3 regions of the Paenibacillus sp. ATY16 genome follow, and region 3 is predicted to be linked to each of the others. Evidence: riboswitches for the same ligand, from Rfam matches in the RefSeq annotation. Region 3 holds a riboswitch; each other region holds the start of a gene.
The links. A riboswitch is a leader RNA that binds a small molecule or an ion and turns the genes downstream of it on or off. The one in region 3 is predicted to bind cyclic di-AMP.

Region 1 (4,692 bases), on a different contig from region 3:
TCTGAATCATGACGACGATGTTCTCGAGCGGCAGACGCTCTTCCAGCAGCTTCATCAGAATCGGAGTCGTCACGTAATACGGCAGGTTCGCCACGACGCTTACGCCAGTCACGTCAGCGAAACGCTCCTCGAACAGCTTTTTCAGGTCCAGCTTAAGCACGTCGCCGTGCACGACCTTCACATGCTCCTCGCCCGCCAGAATGTCGCCCAGAATCGGAATAAGCCGATTGTCGATCTCAATAGCCGTCACCGTGCCCGCCGCCGCAGCCAGATGCTGCGTGAGCGCGCCGATGCCCGGACCGATCTCAAGAGCGCCCTTCGTCTTGTCGAGTCCGGCCGCGCTTACGATCTTGTGTAAAATATTTTGATCAATCAAGAAGTTCTGGCCCAAGCTCTTCTTAAACGAGAAGCCATACTTCGCGATAATTTCCTTCGTGCGTTTCGGCGTTGCTACTTCAATCGCCTTCATATCGTTTCCGCTCATACCGTTCACTCCTGTCCCTGTTCCATCGTACGCAGAGCCTCCGCGAATTCTTCGCGGGAGATCCGGAAGCTTGTACACCGTTTGAAAAACTGCTTGCCGTTCGCATATCCGATCCCAAGCAGCTTGCCCATCCGAAGACGGCGGTTTGCCGCGTCCGGATGGACGATAAGACCCGCTTCCATCAGATCTTCCCAGGTAATGTCCCCTTCTCCCGCCGCCATCTCCGTCCGCAGCTCGGAGAGCGCCTGACGAATCGCTTCGGGGCTTGCGTTCTCGATTCCGATATCGCCTTTGTACATGGCCTTCTCCTGCGGCAGAAAAGCATGCTTGCAGCCCGGCACGCGCCGAGCGACAATTTTGCGAATTCTCTCGCCCGCATGATCGGGGTCCGTAAATATAATAACGCCTCTGCGTTCCATCGCCAGCTCGATCCGGCGAAGCACTTCCTCGCCAACCGCAGAACCGTTCGTTTCGATCGTATCCGCCTCAACGGCCCGCTTCACGGCTACCGTATCGTCTTTGCCTTCCACCACAATAATTTCCTTAATCACAAGCGAACATTCCTTTCCAAAGCAGCAACTTTCGCTCTTCTTTCACCGTCAATGATTATGCAGCCTGCTTAGCATCTCCATACACACAAAAAGAAGAGGCAGCGCCTCTTCTTATAATGGCATATTTAACAATGAAATACGATAGCGTGAAGCCATTAGCTCGCGGTTGGCTTGGTTGGTCCAAGCACGTATACGGTATACCCTTTTTTCCGGCCGAACTTATTGGCATAGCTTGTGCTGTCAAAGTAAACGTCGATCTTGTTGCCATTGATGGCGCTGCCCGTATCCTCCGCTCTGCGGAAGCCAATGCCTTCGATGTACACCCACCAGCCGATTGGAATAACATCCGGATCCACCGCGATCGTACGGCCTTCCTTCACCTTCGCGCCGGAAGCCGTAATGCCGTATCCCGGATGACTCTCATCCTTGCCCGTAGAAGCTACGCCTGCCGAATAGGCGGTTAAAGTGACATTCTTGAGAATCTTCTTTGCCTTAAACGTTACGCCGCTCTTTGTATAGGAGCCCGTGCTCGCAGCCGAGAGCGTATGTACGTCCTTCTTCGATCCGACCGCTACGACCTGACTGACCGTATGCTTCTGAACGACCTTGTCGACCAGCTTGGAGGAGACAAGAACACCGTTCTCGTACTTTTTCTCCACGCGCTCGATAACGACGCCATTCTTTCCGGATTGCACCAGCTTCTCCTTCCCTTTCTCGAGGGTAGGATCTTGTTTCTTTACGATCGAGAACGGCAAAGTCCGTTCATTCTCTGCTACCTTGGTATCGATGCGGGTAACGGTCACCGTCATTGCCTTCGAAATCTGAGTATCGAGAGACGGGATAACTTTATCTTGATCGCGGACAGGAATATTTAATTTCCCGATCGCCGCCTGTACTGTTTTCTCTGTCGTGTACACCGTCGATGTTTTGCCATCTGCCTTTACGGTAACCGGAACCGCGTACTTGATTTCGATGCGGTCTCCGTCTTTGATGGACGCATTCAGAGGATGAGATACCTCGTCATAGGGTCCAACCGTTATAGCTTGTTCATCCAGTAGGCGTTGCAGGACCCATTGTTTTGTTTTAACAACAGTTTCTTGTCCGTTCACTACTACGGATACGCTCTTATCAGCCGATCCGTACAACAACACCAAAAACATGAAAGTCATAGCGATTGAGATAATTGCACTCAGAACAATCAAACGCAAATTTTCATGCTTCCATCGCATTGCGAAAGTCATGCTGGATGATCGCTTCCCATGGGTCTCCTTAGCTTGGATCATGCCCACTTCTATCGGTCCTCCTTCATAGCCCCGCCGCCAAACTGTTACGCATGATACTATTGACGCGACTATTAAGTATATTGGCGTGACGAGCACGCTCCAGTGTTACGGCCTCCCACCTCCAAGATTTACCCTGTAAAGACTATTTCCGAAGTAGCAAAATCGAAAATAAAAAGAAGCCTTCGACAGAGGATCTGATCGTGGCTTCCTGGGTAATCAAACATTCAGGAAAAGGTGAATACACGAGGTTGATCGCTCTCTATAATCGCTTACGAGGTTAGCTGACGGGTTCGGGCGAGAGAGCTGCCCTATCCGCGGAACGAATGCTCATGGCAATCGCCGCAAAATTCACCCCTGAAGAATTCATACGCAGCACGATGCTTCAAGACGTCTTAATTATGCATCCGCTGTCGTTGGTTCCCCCGCTCTCCGGCTTTCGGAGATTAAGCGCAAACTGGAAATCCAATACAAAAGTTAAAGCTCTGAGAAAAATCATACATTCCTGACCACAGAATTGTAAAGATGCGTTAAAAGACGATTTTAACGAAATTTTAGGATTCTGAAGGCAAATATCGGCGATTCCAACAAGTAAAAAGAGTTTTATCGCCGCTATAGTCCTTATTTCAGCGGTTTTAATCCGTTTTTAAACAATACCAAAACATTTTTTACCGTTTGCGCTTGTAATAACTGCGATTTCTTCCTTGGATTTTCCTGTTATTTCCGCTGCAGCCTCTGCGACCAGGGACACATACGAGCTCTCATTTCTCTTCCCTCTAAATGGATGTGGAGACAAATAAGGGGAGTCCGTTTCGATAAGAAGACGGTCAAGCGGAACGTTCGCAAGCACCTCTTTTGGCACCCTTGCATTTTTGAAAGTGACGGGTCCGCCGAACGAAATATAGAAGTTCATATCGAGGCACATTTTTGCCGTTTCCCAGCTGCCGGAGTAGCAGTGCATAACCCCTCCGACTTCAGACGCTTTCTCTTCCCTCAGAATACGAACAATGTCCTCATGCGCATCCCGGTTATGGATGACAATCGGCTTACCCAGCTTCCTGGCTAGGCGAATTTGATCCCGGAATACCCGGTGCTGCACATCCTTCGGAGAGGTATCCCAGTGGTAATCAAGACCGATTTCCCCTATGGCTACAACCTTCGGATGGGCACAAAGCTGCTCGATCCATTCCAGATCCCCCGGCTCCATGAAAACGCTGTCCACCGGATGCCATCCAACTGCTGCGTAAATAAAATCGTATTTTTCCGCAAGCTCCATCGTCGTTGGAATTGTTTCGCGGTTGAAACCGATATTGATCATTAAATCGACACCGGCAGCACGCGCCCTTTCGATAACTTCGGCACGGTCGTTGTCGAATTGCGGAGAGTCCAGGTGGGTATGCGTGTCGAATAAAGATATCATCTTAGCTGCAAGCTCCTTCTATATAGAGTTAAATTTTGAATAATTCCCGGACAGCCGGGCTTAGCCGGTCAGCAGCGGCGAGCAGGGGCTCGATCGGGTAATAAATATGATACTGGCCTTGATGCAGTCCGCTGATGGATCGTACAATGTCGGATTTCACCGATATTTCGCTTAAGGTGTTATCTTCGTTAAGCAGCAAAATCGGCGCTTTATCCTCTTTCCCGCCTTTTTTCGCATCGGGGCGATAAATGTCGTAAGGCTGGTCAAACGGGAAATCGATTTCCATATGGTAGTCCGGGTTAAGACCGATCGCGATGAACTCCAGAGCCGCTTCTTCCAATAAAGAATCCCCCGGATCATCAAGCGTAATGTATTTGTAGAGCTGGCGATTGAGGAACCGGTCGCACAACCCGGCGAGCAATGCATCCTTCTCTTCGGTCCATAACGAGAAGATCGTCTGCATGTAGGCCTCGTCCAGCTTCAAATAATCCGGTACCGTAATGCTGCCGTCAAGCAGCTTGTTAATGGGTCCCGGCATCCACGAAAAGGTGTAGCCGCTGTCGTACAGCTCCTTGGCCCGGCGGGTGATCTGCCTGAGTATAATCTCCGAGCTCCGGGTAACCGGATGGAAATAAATTTGCCAATACATCTGGTAACGGGACATTAAGTAATGCTCGATGGCATGCATCCCGCTTTCCTTTACGACAATCTTGCCCTGAACGGGACGCAGGACGCGCAAAATCCGCTCCAGGTCGAAGTTGCCGTAGTTGACTCCCGTAAAATAAGCATCGCGCAGCAGATAGTCCATTCGGTCCGCATCCATCTGGCTGGAAATCAGGCTTACAACGATCGGGTTCGGGTACGTCTTACTGATTACCGAGGCTACCTTCTCCGGGAAATCCTCCGATACGCGGCGCAGCACGCGGTTAACTTCCGTATCCTCCAGCAAAATCGCAC
Region 2 (4,692 bases), on a different contig from region 3:
AAAGACCGTCAGATTGAACCCGAGTCGGCCCTCCGTTCCGAAATAGCCGGGGAAGATCGTCATTAGCAGGACGACAAGCGTGCCGACCTCAACGACAAACATGACGGGATTTCTCATCATGGTCAGCGGATTTAATTTCAGAAAGCTGTCCTTCACCGCGCGACTGATAATCGCCGAGGTCAGCATGGATTTACGTTGTGTGGTCACGGTTATTCACCTCATCCTTATCCGTTAGCGAATCGTTAAATACTCTGCGATAGGTCCAAGTACAACGGCAGGCAGGAACGTCAGCGCGCCGACAATAACGACGGTTCCTACTAGGATCCCGCCAAACAGCACGTTGTCCGTCCGGAATGTGCCGATCGTTTCCGGTACGGGCTTTTTGCGGACCAAGGATCCGGCTACAGCCAGCATGGCAATCATCGAAACATATCGTCCAAGCAGCATGACGACGCCGGTCGTCATGTTCCAGAACGGCGTATTGTCGGCAAGACCTTCAAAGCCGGAGCCGTTATTCGCAGCTGACGAGGTGTATTCATAGAGCACCTGCGAGATGCCGTGAAAGCCCGGATTCGTAATGGCACCCTGGCCAAGATCCGTCAGGAAAGCAATGGCGGTTGGCGCCAGAATAATAAACGGATGAACGAGAATCGCGATCGCAATCAGCTTCATTTCCTTGGGTTCGATTTTCCGCCCGAGAAACTCAGGTGTCCGACCGACCATTAGTCCCGCGATAAAGACGGCAAGAATCGCATACATCAGCATATTGACGAGGCCAACGCCTTTGCCGCCGAACACAACGTTCAGCATCATCTCCGCCAGCGGGACAAGACCGCCGATTGGGGTCAGCGTATCATGCATGTTGTTGACCGAACCGGTAGTAGCCGCCGTTGTCACCGCCGTAAAGAGGGAGGACTGGGCAATGCCGAACCGGACTTCCTTGCCTTCCATGCTGCCTTGCGAGGCGTCTACGCCAAGGTTGTTCAGTACCGGATTGCCATGCAGCTCAGCCGTGTAGACCGTTGCAAGGAATACCAGGAACAGCGACATCATCGCGCCAAACACAACCCAGCCTTGCTTGCGGTTTCCCGCGAACCGGCCGTATACGTAGGGAAGGCAAGCAGGCAGCGCCCACATGGACAAAATCTCGATCACGTTCGTCAGCGGGCTTGGATTCTCGAATGGATGCGCCGAGTTGGCGCCCATAAAGCCGCCGCCGTTGGTACCCAAATGCTTAATCGATTCCAGCGAAGCAACCGGCCCGATGGCGATGCTCTGCGTTGCGCCTTCCAGCGTTGTTGCCGTTACGTTAGGCTGCAGCGTCTGCGGCACGTGAAGAGCCACGAGTACCAGCGTAATAAGCGTTGCGAGCGGCAGGAAAATCCGCGTGTGGGATTTCACGAAGTCGGTAAAAAAATTGCCGATTGTGCTGCCTCTGCTCGTTAAGCCGCGGATAAAAGCAATCGCAACCGAGAAACCGGTAGCCGCCGAGGTAAACATCATCATCATGATGACGGCCATCTGCGAGAAATAGGACAGCCCCGTTTCGCCGCTGTAATGCTGCAGGTTCGTATTCGTAATAAAGCTGATGACGGTATTGAACGACAGCGTTTCTTCCATAGCGCCGATGCCGTTTGGATTGCCAGGAAGGCTGCCCTGCAGCCGCAGAATCAGATAACTGAGCGCGACGAGCACGATATTCGTAAGAAGGAAGCTTAACGCGTACTTTTTCCAAGTCATGCCGTCACGGGATTTCAGCCCGATGACTTTATAGATGAACCGTTCTATGCCGCCGAATAAACGGTCGGTCCGGTTCGGTTGATCCGAGTACACGTGGTACACGTAGGTTCCGAGCGGTTTGACGAGCAGTACGAGCACGCCAATCACGATAATGAGCTGTAAAATATCCATTGTGGCCTCCCAGCGATCGATAAGGTTTTAGAATTTCTCCGGATTGATCAAGGCGTAAATCAAGTAAAGAAAAAGAAACAGGGCAAGCACTAACGTGACGATCATCGCTTATCCTCCTCTTGAATAGCCCGGTCGCACCATTGCATAAAGCCGGCGAAAAGTACGAATATCGCTGCCAGAAGCAGCACCATATAGATATCCTGCATAGCAAATTCCTCCTAAAAGAATGGCGAATAACTTTCGACCTTACCGATTATCTTGGCTCGCCATGAGGTCGTTTATGATTAAAAAGGAAGTATCCGCATGGCTGGAATGAATAACGTAATTGGCGCCCATCCCTTTATAGATCAGACGGGGATTCGCGCTGTCCGTAACGACGCAGATCGATTTGGATGTCCAGCTGCGGCAGATCTGGATATAACGGCAGCACAGATTCAAGCTTCTTTCGAATAAAAAGATCCGTCCGACGGGCAGCTCCGGAACACGCCAGGTGGCTTCATCGGTTGTATTAATGACGATGATCGTGGATACGCCAAGCTCCAGCATCCGCTCGTATTCGGTCTTGTTGTTCACGATGGCGGCAAACGGGATATGCCGGCGCAGCAGCTGTTTAATGAAATCCTCGCCCTGCACGTTGGGTGCGGAGACGAGTATATAATCGTCCATGGTTTACGCTCCTCTTTTCGTTAGAGGAATCAACGACAAACAAAAAAGCCGCGGAAGAGGGACTCTTCACGCGGCTTATAAGCGCAGCAGAAAATAAACCGCGCCTATATTCACGATCATCGTTGCCTCTCTTGGTACGCTGACGAAGTTAGCTGACGGATTCGGGCGTAAGAGTCGCCCTACGCCGATGCCGCGCGTCCCGCGCTGCTTCGGCGATTCACCCCGTGGACAAGCTGGCTGTATGGAACAGCCGCCCGTCCGATTGGTTCCCCCGTTCCCCGCGAAGGGGATTAAGCGATAAAGACAGTTGATTAAAAATGGCATGAGAAAAAGCCGCAGAGGAAAGATCCCCGCGGCCTTTAAAGGTCACAAGATCACATCATCCTCTCTACTTGGAAAATGCCCTGCCTTGAGCATTTTCATCGCTTACGAGGTTAGCTGACGGATTCGGACGGTGAGAGTCGCCCTACCGGGTTCGGCCGCGCGCAGCCTTTTCCCGGATTCACCCCGGATAAGCATGCCGCGCCGGCTCTCACACCGTTGCCATGCCGCTTATCGATTGGTTCCCCCGTTTCCCTTAACGGAAACTCAGCGATTGTTGCATTTGCTGAATCGTATATTACGCCTGACGGCCGAAGTTGTAAATGAACCGTAGAGGCGGCATATTGTCTAATTTTGACAAGGAGTTTGGTTAGAGCGTTTACATTTGGAGGTAACTCTACCATGCTCTTTCTTGGACCTTATATCTCCCGAATGCTGCAATTCGTTGTGAAACTTAGGTGTATGCCAAGCCTAAATTGGTTTATCCGGGTTGCCAGATAAGAGGGCGGAATGAGCGTATTCTGGAACGATTGGACTTTTTCGCCCCTTGTTTTCGTCAGCTAATTTTGGGACAATAGGAGCAGTATGCGGTTTTGTTTTGGCCGCGTTTCACGAAAAGAGGAAAAACGATGAGTACACCATCCATTTACGGATTTACATTAGATCAATTAACGGCTTGGCTTGGCGAGCGCGGGCATAAAAAATTCCGGGCGACGCAGGTATGGGAATACTTGTACCGGAAGCGGGTTACGAGCTTTGCGGATATGACGGATGTTCATCCGGACTGCGTGAAGCTGCTGGAGGAGAACTTTGCGATCCAGACGCTGGTCGAGCATACGAAGCAGGTGTCGAAGGACGGTACCGTCAAGCTGCTGCTTAAATTGGATGACGGCAACCTGATCGAGACGGTAATGATGCGCCATAAGTTCGGCTTGTCGGTCTGCGTAACCACGCAGGTGGGCTGCAACATCGGCTGCAGCTTCTGCGCCAGCGGCCTGCTGAAGAAGAGCAGGGATCTGACAAGCGGCGAGATTGTCGAGCAGATTATGAAGATTCAGCTCCATCTTGACGAAGCAGGCCAAGGCGAGAAGGTCAGCCATATCGTTGTCATGGGCATCGGCGAGCCGTTTGATAACTTTATTCACCTGAACGACTTCCTTACAACGGTCAAGGATCATAAAGGTCTGGCTATCGGACCACGCCATATTACGGTATCGACAAGCGGTCTCGCGGACAAAATCAGGGAGTTTGCCGACAAGGATCAAGGGGTTAACCTCGCTGTATCGCTGCATGCGCCTAATAACGAGCTGCGGACGCGGATTATGAAGATCAACCGCGCGATTCCGATCGAGAAGCTGATGGATGCGATCGATTATTATCTGGAGCGGACGAACCGCCGCATTACGCTGGAATATATTTTGCTCAAGGACGTCAACGACCAGCCGGAGCATGCGCTTGAGCTTGCCGAGCTGGTGGGCGACCGCCGCCGCTCCCTCGTGAACGTGAACCTGATTCCTTACAATCCGGTTGACGAGCATAGCCAATACCAGCGCAGCGAGAACGATTCCATAAAGGGCTTCTACGATACGCTCAAAAAACAAGACGTCAGCGTCAGCGTCCGCCTCGAGCATGGCGCCGACATCGACGCGGCTTGCGGCCAGCTGCGCAGCAAGCAGATGAACAAGGAAAAAGCCGGATAACAACCTGACCGGCATAATCAAAGCCATGATCAGAGGATCATGGCTTTTTGCTTGGGAGCGGTGCGGCTCCGGTATCCGATGCAGGTGGCGATGC
Region 3 (4,692 bases):
AGCGCGTGGATGCGATGGTGAATAACGGAATTATCGAGAACTTTACCGTACGGTTAAACACAACCAAGCTTGGCAAATCCATCTCCGCTTTTTTCGAAGTTGAGGTTGAGCCTCGATTCGTAGAGCAAGCCGGGGCACTGTTATCGGAGGAACCGGAAGTGATCAGCATCTATCAGATGACGGGACCAAGCTCGCTGCATATGCATGCGCTGCTGAAGGACGAGGAGGCGCTGGAGCATTTTTTGTTCAAAAAAATCTATGTGCTTGAAGGGATCGTAAACGTCAACACCCATATGGTTATCAAACGCTTTAAGCAAGGAACGGGGCTTGAGCTGTAGGCAGCAAAAAAAGCCTCGGTTCCGACTGGACCGAGGCTTCTCGCTATTTTTTCAAATGGTAAGGCACGGTGGTGATGATGACATCCTTGCGGTACAGCAGCTGGGCACGAAGCATCAGGCTCGTTTGGTTATGCAAAATGTTGTGCCAGCCCTTCTTCGGAATAAACTGCGGAATAATGACGGTTACCTGGTAATTGTTCTCGCTCGCCTTGCGCTGCACGGTATCAATAAACTTAAAGAGCGGATTCGTAATCGACCGGTACGGAGAATGCAAAGTTACGAGCCGGACATCCGGCATGAACTTCTCCCACTTCTCTTCGAAGACCGCCTCATCCTCTTTCTCGAAAGGAACATAAACGGCAATAATCTGTTCGGCCTTCAGCGACTTGGCATACATAATCGAATGCTCAACCACATGCGTAATCCCCGATACCGGCAAAATCATTACGTTGCCTACGATCGGCATCACGGGTTCGCAGGTCGCCAGGCGAAGCTGCTCGCCAACCGCTTCATAGTGCTTCTTGATCCGGTGGAACACGAAAATAATGAGCGGCAGGAAAATCAGAATCGACCATACCTGCTCGAACTTCGTCAGGAAGAACATCATCGTTACGATAAAGCTGATCAAGGCGCCAATCGAGTTAATGATGAACTTGCCAACCCAGCCCTTCGGCCTTTGGCGGAACCATTTGACCAACATCCCCGTCTGCGACAGAGTGAACGGGATAAATACGCCAACCGCGTACAGCGGAATGAGATGCTCGGTCTTGCCCTGGAACGCCACGATCAGGATGATGGACAGAACCCCCAAGCTGATAATGCCGTTCGAGTAACCGAGACGGTCACCTCGTGCCGTAAACATTCTCGGGATGAATTTATCCTTCGCCAGGTTAACCGCAAGCAGCGGGAAGGCGGAATAACCGGTGTTGGCCGCCAGGATCAAGATAAGGGCCGTTGTACCCTGGATAAAATAATACATCGTATGACGTCCGAATATCCCCTCGGCAATCTGCGATACAACCGTCACGTCTTCCTTCGGAGAGACGCCGTAGTAGTAAGCAAGGAACACGATGCCGGAGAACAGGATCGAGAGCAGGGCGCCCATCGCTAATAACGTCTTGGCCGCATTATTCGGCGCCGGATCCTTAAAGTTCGGGATGGCATTCGAAATCGCTTCAACCCCGGTCAGGGCCGAGCTGCCGGATGCAAACGCACGGAGCAGCAGGAACAGGCTGATGCCCGCAACCGGCGTGCCTAACGAAGTGTGAAGCGTAGGGGATACGTCGCCTGCAGCGATTCTATACAAGCCTACAAGGACCATGACAACAATCGCCAGCACAAACAAGTAAACGGGATAAGCAAGGATAGACGCCGATTCCGTCACGCCCCGCAGGTTTAATATCGTAATAAAAAGGACAAACAGGATAGAGATTAGTACCGAATGCTCGTGCAGGCTTGGAAAAGCGGACGTGATCGCGTCCGTACCCGCCGACACGCTTACCGCTACGGTCAATATATAATCGACCAACAGGGCGCCGCCGGATATGAGGCCCGGGAATACACCGAGATTTTCTTTCGATACGACATAAGCTCCCCCGCCATGCGGGTAGGCAAATATGATTTGCCGGTAAGACAGGATAAGTGCCGTTAATAAGACCAGCACCCCGACACCAATCGGAATCGAATACCAAAACGCCGCTGCGCTAACGGTCATCAAGACGAGCAAAATCTGCTCTGGCCCGTATGCAACGGATGATAAGGCATCCGAGGACAGGATCGCAAGCGCCTTCGTCTTAATGAGCTTCTGTTCCCCTAATTCCGTGGACTTGAGGGGACGCCCGATCAGTAATCTTTTGATAAGAGTAAACACACAGGTCACCGCCAACGTTGAAGTTAAACATCTAATACCTGGATACTTGGCTACTCAAACACTTATCAGTGCTAATGTAACCACTTTTGCTTTTTTCTACGCACAGAAAAAAACCGCAGAGTATCCTCCCGCGGCCCGTAAATAACCGAAGTTCACCCTCTCTATCAACGCTTACAAGGTTAGCTGACGGATTCGGGCGTTTAGAGTCGCCCTACAGCTTGCTGCCGCAATCCTATAATGCGGCCGGCATGCCGATTCACCCCGGCGACAAGCATGCACTCTCCTGCCTATCGCAATTGGTTCCCCTGCTCTCCGTTTCTAACGGAAACTCAGCGAATATGAACATATGAAGTTTTGCAGATTTGATCATAGACCCGTTCCCCCATTTCTGTAAACTGCGATATAAACGCGAAAAAGGGCAGATTAGTCTGTTTTCCATTCATGAATGCGGATACATAATTGGCTGGCTCTCGGAATGTCCCAAATAAACCGCCATGCTTCCTTTTACCGTGCAATCGGTAGATAATCCCTGATATAACAGTGGAGATTGGCTATTACCTGACGGGCATGCTCTATTAAAGTCGCTGTAAGCAAAAAAAGCGCGAACCTGCCTGTGGCCGGCTTGCGCTTTTTTGTTTTTATTTCGTAAGGCGGAACGATTTCGCTTCCGCATCGCGGCTGTTAGGGCCTACAAAGACATGGAATTCGCCTGCATCGCTCTTCAATTGCAGATCCGCATGGTAATAACGAAGCTGCTCCTCGGTAATCTCGAACGTCACCGTCCTCGTCTCGCCCGGCTGGATAGCGAGCTTGCGGAAGCCCTTCAGCTCCTTCAGCGGAAGGACAACCTCGCCGGCAAGATCGCGTACGTATAGCTGGACAACCTCTTCGCCGGCAGAAGCTCCCGAGTTTGTCACGTCAACCGATACCCGAAGCGTATCTCCTGCGTTCATAACGTCCGTCGATAGGGTGGCCTCGCTGTACGAGAAGCTCGTATAGCTCAGACCGTAGCCAAACGGCAGAAGCGGCGCATTCGGCATGTCCAGATATTTCGAGACGTAACGCTCATTCGCATTCTGAGGCGTAAGAGGACGTCCGGTATTGTAGTTGTTGTAGTACACCGGGACTTGGCCAACGGAATAAGGGAAAGACATGGTCAGACGTCCTGACGGGTTCACGTCGCCGAACAGCACATCCGCGATCGCATTGCCGCCTTCCGTACCCGGGAACCAAACCTCGAGCAGCGCATCCGCCTCTTCGATAACGCCATGCAGGTCAAGCGGTCTGCCGTTGAACAGCACCACCACGATTGGCTTGCCAAGCGGCTTCAGCTTCCGAATAAGCTCTAGCTGCGCCTCTGGCAGACGGATGTCGCCGCGGCTTCCCGCTTCCCCGCTCATCTCGGAGCTTTCGCCCAGCGCCAGTACGATTACGTCGGCTTGCGATGCCGCTGCGACCGCTTCCTGAAGCTGCTCCTCGGTCACGGTGTCGATGTCGGAGCCTTTCGCTACCGCAACGATATCCGCAGCCTTATGGGCAGATAGACCCGCATGCAGCTGCACCGTTTCCTCTTGCTTGCCCCAGATCGACCAAGGGCCTAGAATATCCCCGCTTTCCGCAAACGGTCCGATAAGCGCAAGCTTTTGCCCGCTGCGGAGAGGAAGCGCCTGCTGTTCGTTCTTCAGCAGCACGAAGGACTTGGCCGCGATCTCGCGTGCCGCAGCCCGGTGGTCGGGCGATAGCAGCACTTCCTTCTCCCGTTCTTCGCTTGCGGCGCGGTACGGGTTCTCGAAGAGACCCAGCTTGTCCTTCAGCTTCAGAATACGGAGCACAGACTCGTCAATCAGCTTGACATCCACTTCGCCTGCTTCCACAAGCTCCTTCAAATGGTTCGCATAGTGGGAGGTCATCATTTCCATATCGACGCCGGCTTCAATCGCCTTCAGCGCGGCTTCCTTGCCGTCCGCCGCAACGCCATGCGGAATCATCTCGCCTACCGCGCCCCAGTCAGAGATCAGCATGCCGTCAAAGCCCCACTCGTCGCGAAGCAGGTTCCGCATCAGCCACTTGTTGCCGGTGGCCGGGATGCCGTCAACCGTGTTGAAGGCCGTCATCACCATCTCGCAGCCCTCGTCCAGCGCGGCTTTATAAGCCGGCAGATAGGACTCGCGAAGCTGTCTTTCCGACATGTTGACGGTGTTGTAATCGCGTCCGCCTTCCGCTGCGCCGTAAGCGGCAAAATGCTTCACGCATGCGGCAACGCGGTCCATATCGCCTGCCAGGTCATCGCCTTGGAAGCCGCGGACGAAGGCACGCGCATATTCGCTGTTCAGGTATGGATCTTCGCCTGTCGACTCCATCACACGGCCCCAACGCGGGTCGCGGACGAGATCCACCATCGGCGCAAACGTCACGTGGATGCCCGTAACGGCCGATTCCTTCGCTGCAATCGCGGCGCTTTTTTCCGCCAGCTCCAGGTCCCAG

Region 1: it holds a riboswitch for cyclic di-AMP, as region 3 does, so the genes downstream of both, CFI03_RS11440 (ubiquitin-like domain-containing protein) here and CFI03_RS17875 (APC family permease) in region 3, are expected to answer to the same signal.
Region 2: it holds a riboswitch for cyclic di-AMP, as region 3 does, so the genes downstream of both, CFI03_RS04485 (hypothetical protein) here and CFI03_RS17875 (APC family permease) in region 3, are expected to answer to the same signal.

What each region holds. Positions count from the first base shown of each region.
Region 1 covers NZ_NMOK02000020.1:9,260-13,951, reverse strand. The annotation lists gene rsmA (16S rRNA (adenine(1518)-N(6)/adenine(1519)-N(6))-dimethyltransferase RsmA) at 1-484, opposite strand, end outside; gene rnmV (ribonuclease M5) at 490-1,035, opposite strand; gene CFI03_RS11440 (ubiquitin-like domain-containing protein) at 1,191-2,324, opposite strand; cyclic di-AMP (ydaO/yuaA leader) riboswitch at 2,569-2,778, opposite strand; gene CFI03_RS11435 (TatD family hydrolase) at 2,962-3,735, opposite strand; gene CFI03_RS11430 (HD domain-containing protein) at 3,764-4,692, opposite strand, start outside.
Region 2 covers NZ_NMOK02000004.1:317,490-322,181, forward strand. The annotation lists gene kdpB (potassium-transporting ATPase subunit KdpB) at 1-186, opposite strand, end outside; gene kdpA (potassium-transporting ATPase subunit KdpA) at 232-1,911, opposite strand; gene kdpF (K(+)-transporting ATPase subunit F) at 1,939-2,016, opposite strand; gene CFI03_RS04485 (hypothetical protein) at 2,158-2,577, opposite strand; cyclic di-AMP (ydaO/yuaA leader) riboswitch at 2,699-2,884, opposite strand; cyclic di-AMP (ydaO/yuaA leader) riboswitch at 2,987-3,181, opposite strand; gene rlmN (dual-specificity RNA methyltransferase RlmN) at 3,528-4,598, shown strand; gene CFI03_RS04495 (lysoplasmalogenase) at 4,628-4,692, opposite strand, start outside.
Region 3 covers NZ_NMOK02000027.1:28,942-33,633, forward strand. The annotation lists gene CFI03_RS17870 (Lrp/AsnC family transcriptional regulator) at 1-338, shown strand, start outside; gene CFI03_RS17875 (APC family permease) at 382-2,208, opposite strand; cyclic di-AMP (ydaO/yuaA leader) riboswitch at 2,361-2,553, opposite strand; gene bglX (beta-glucosidase BglX) at 2,847-4,692, opposite strand, start outside.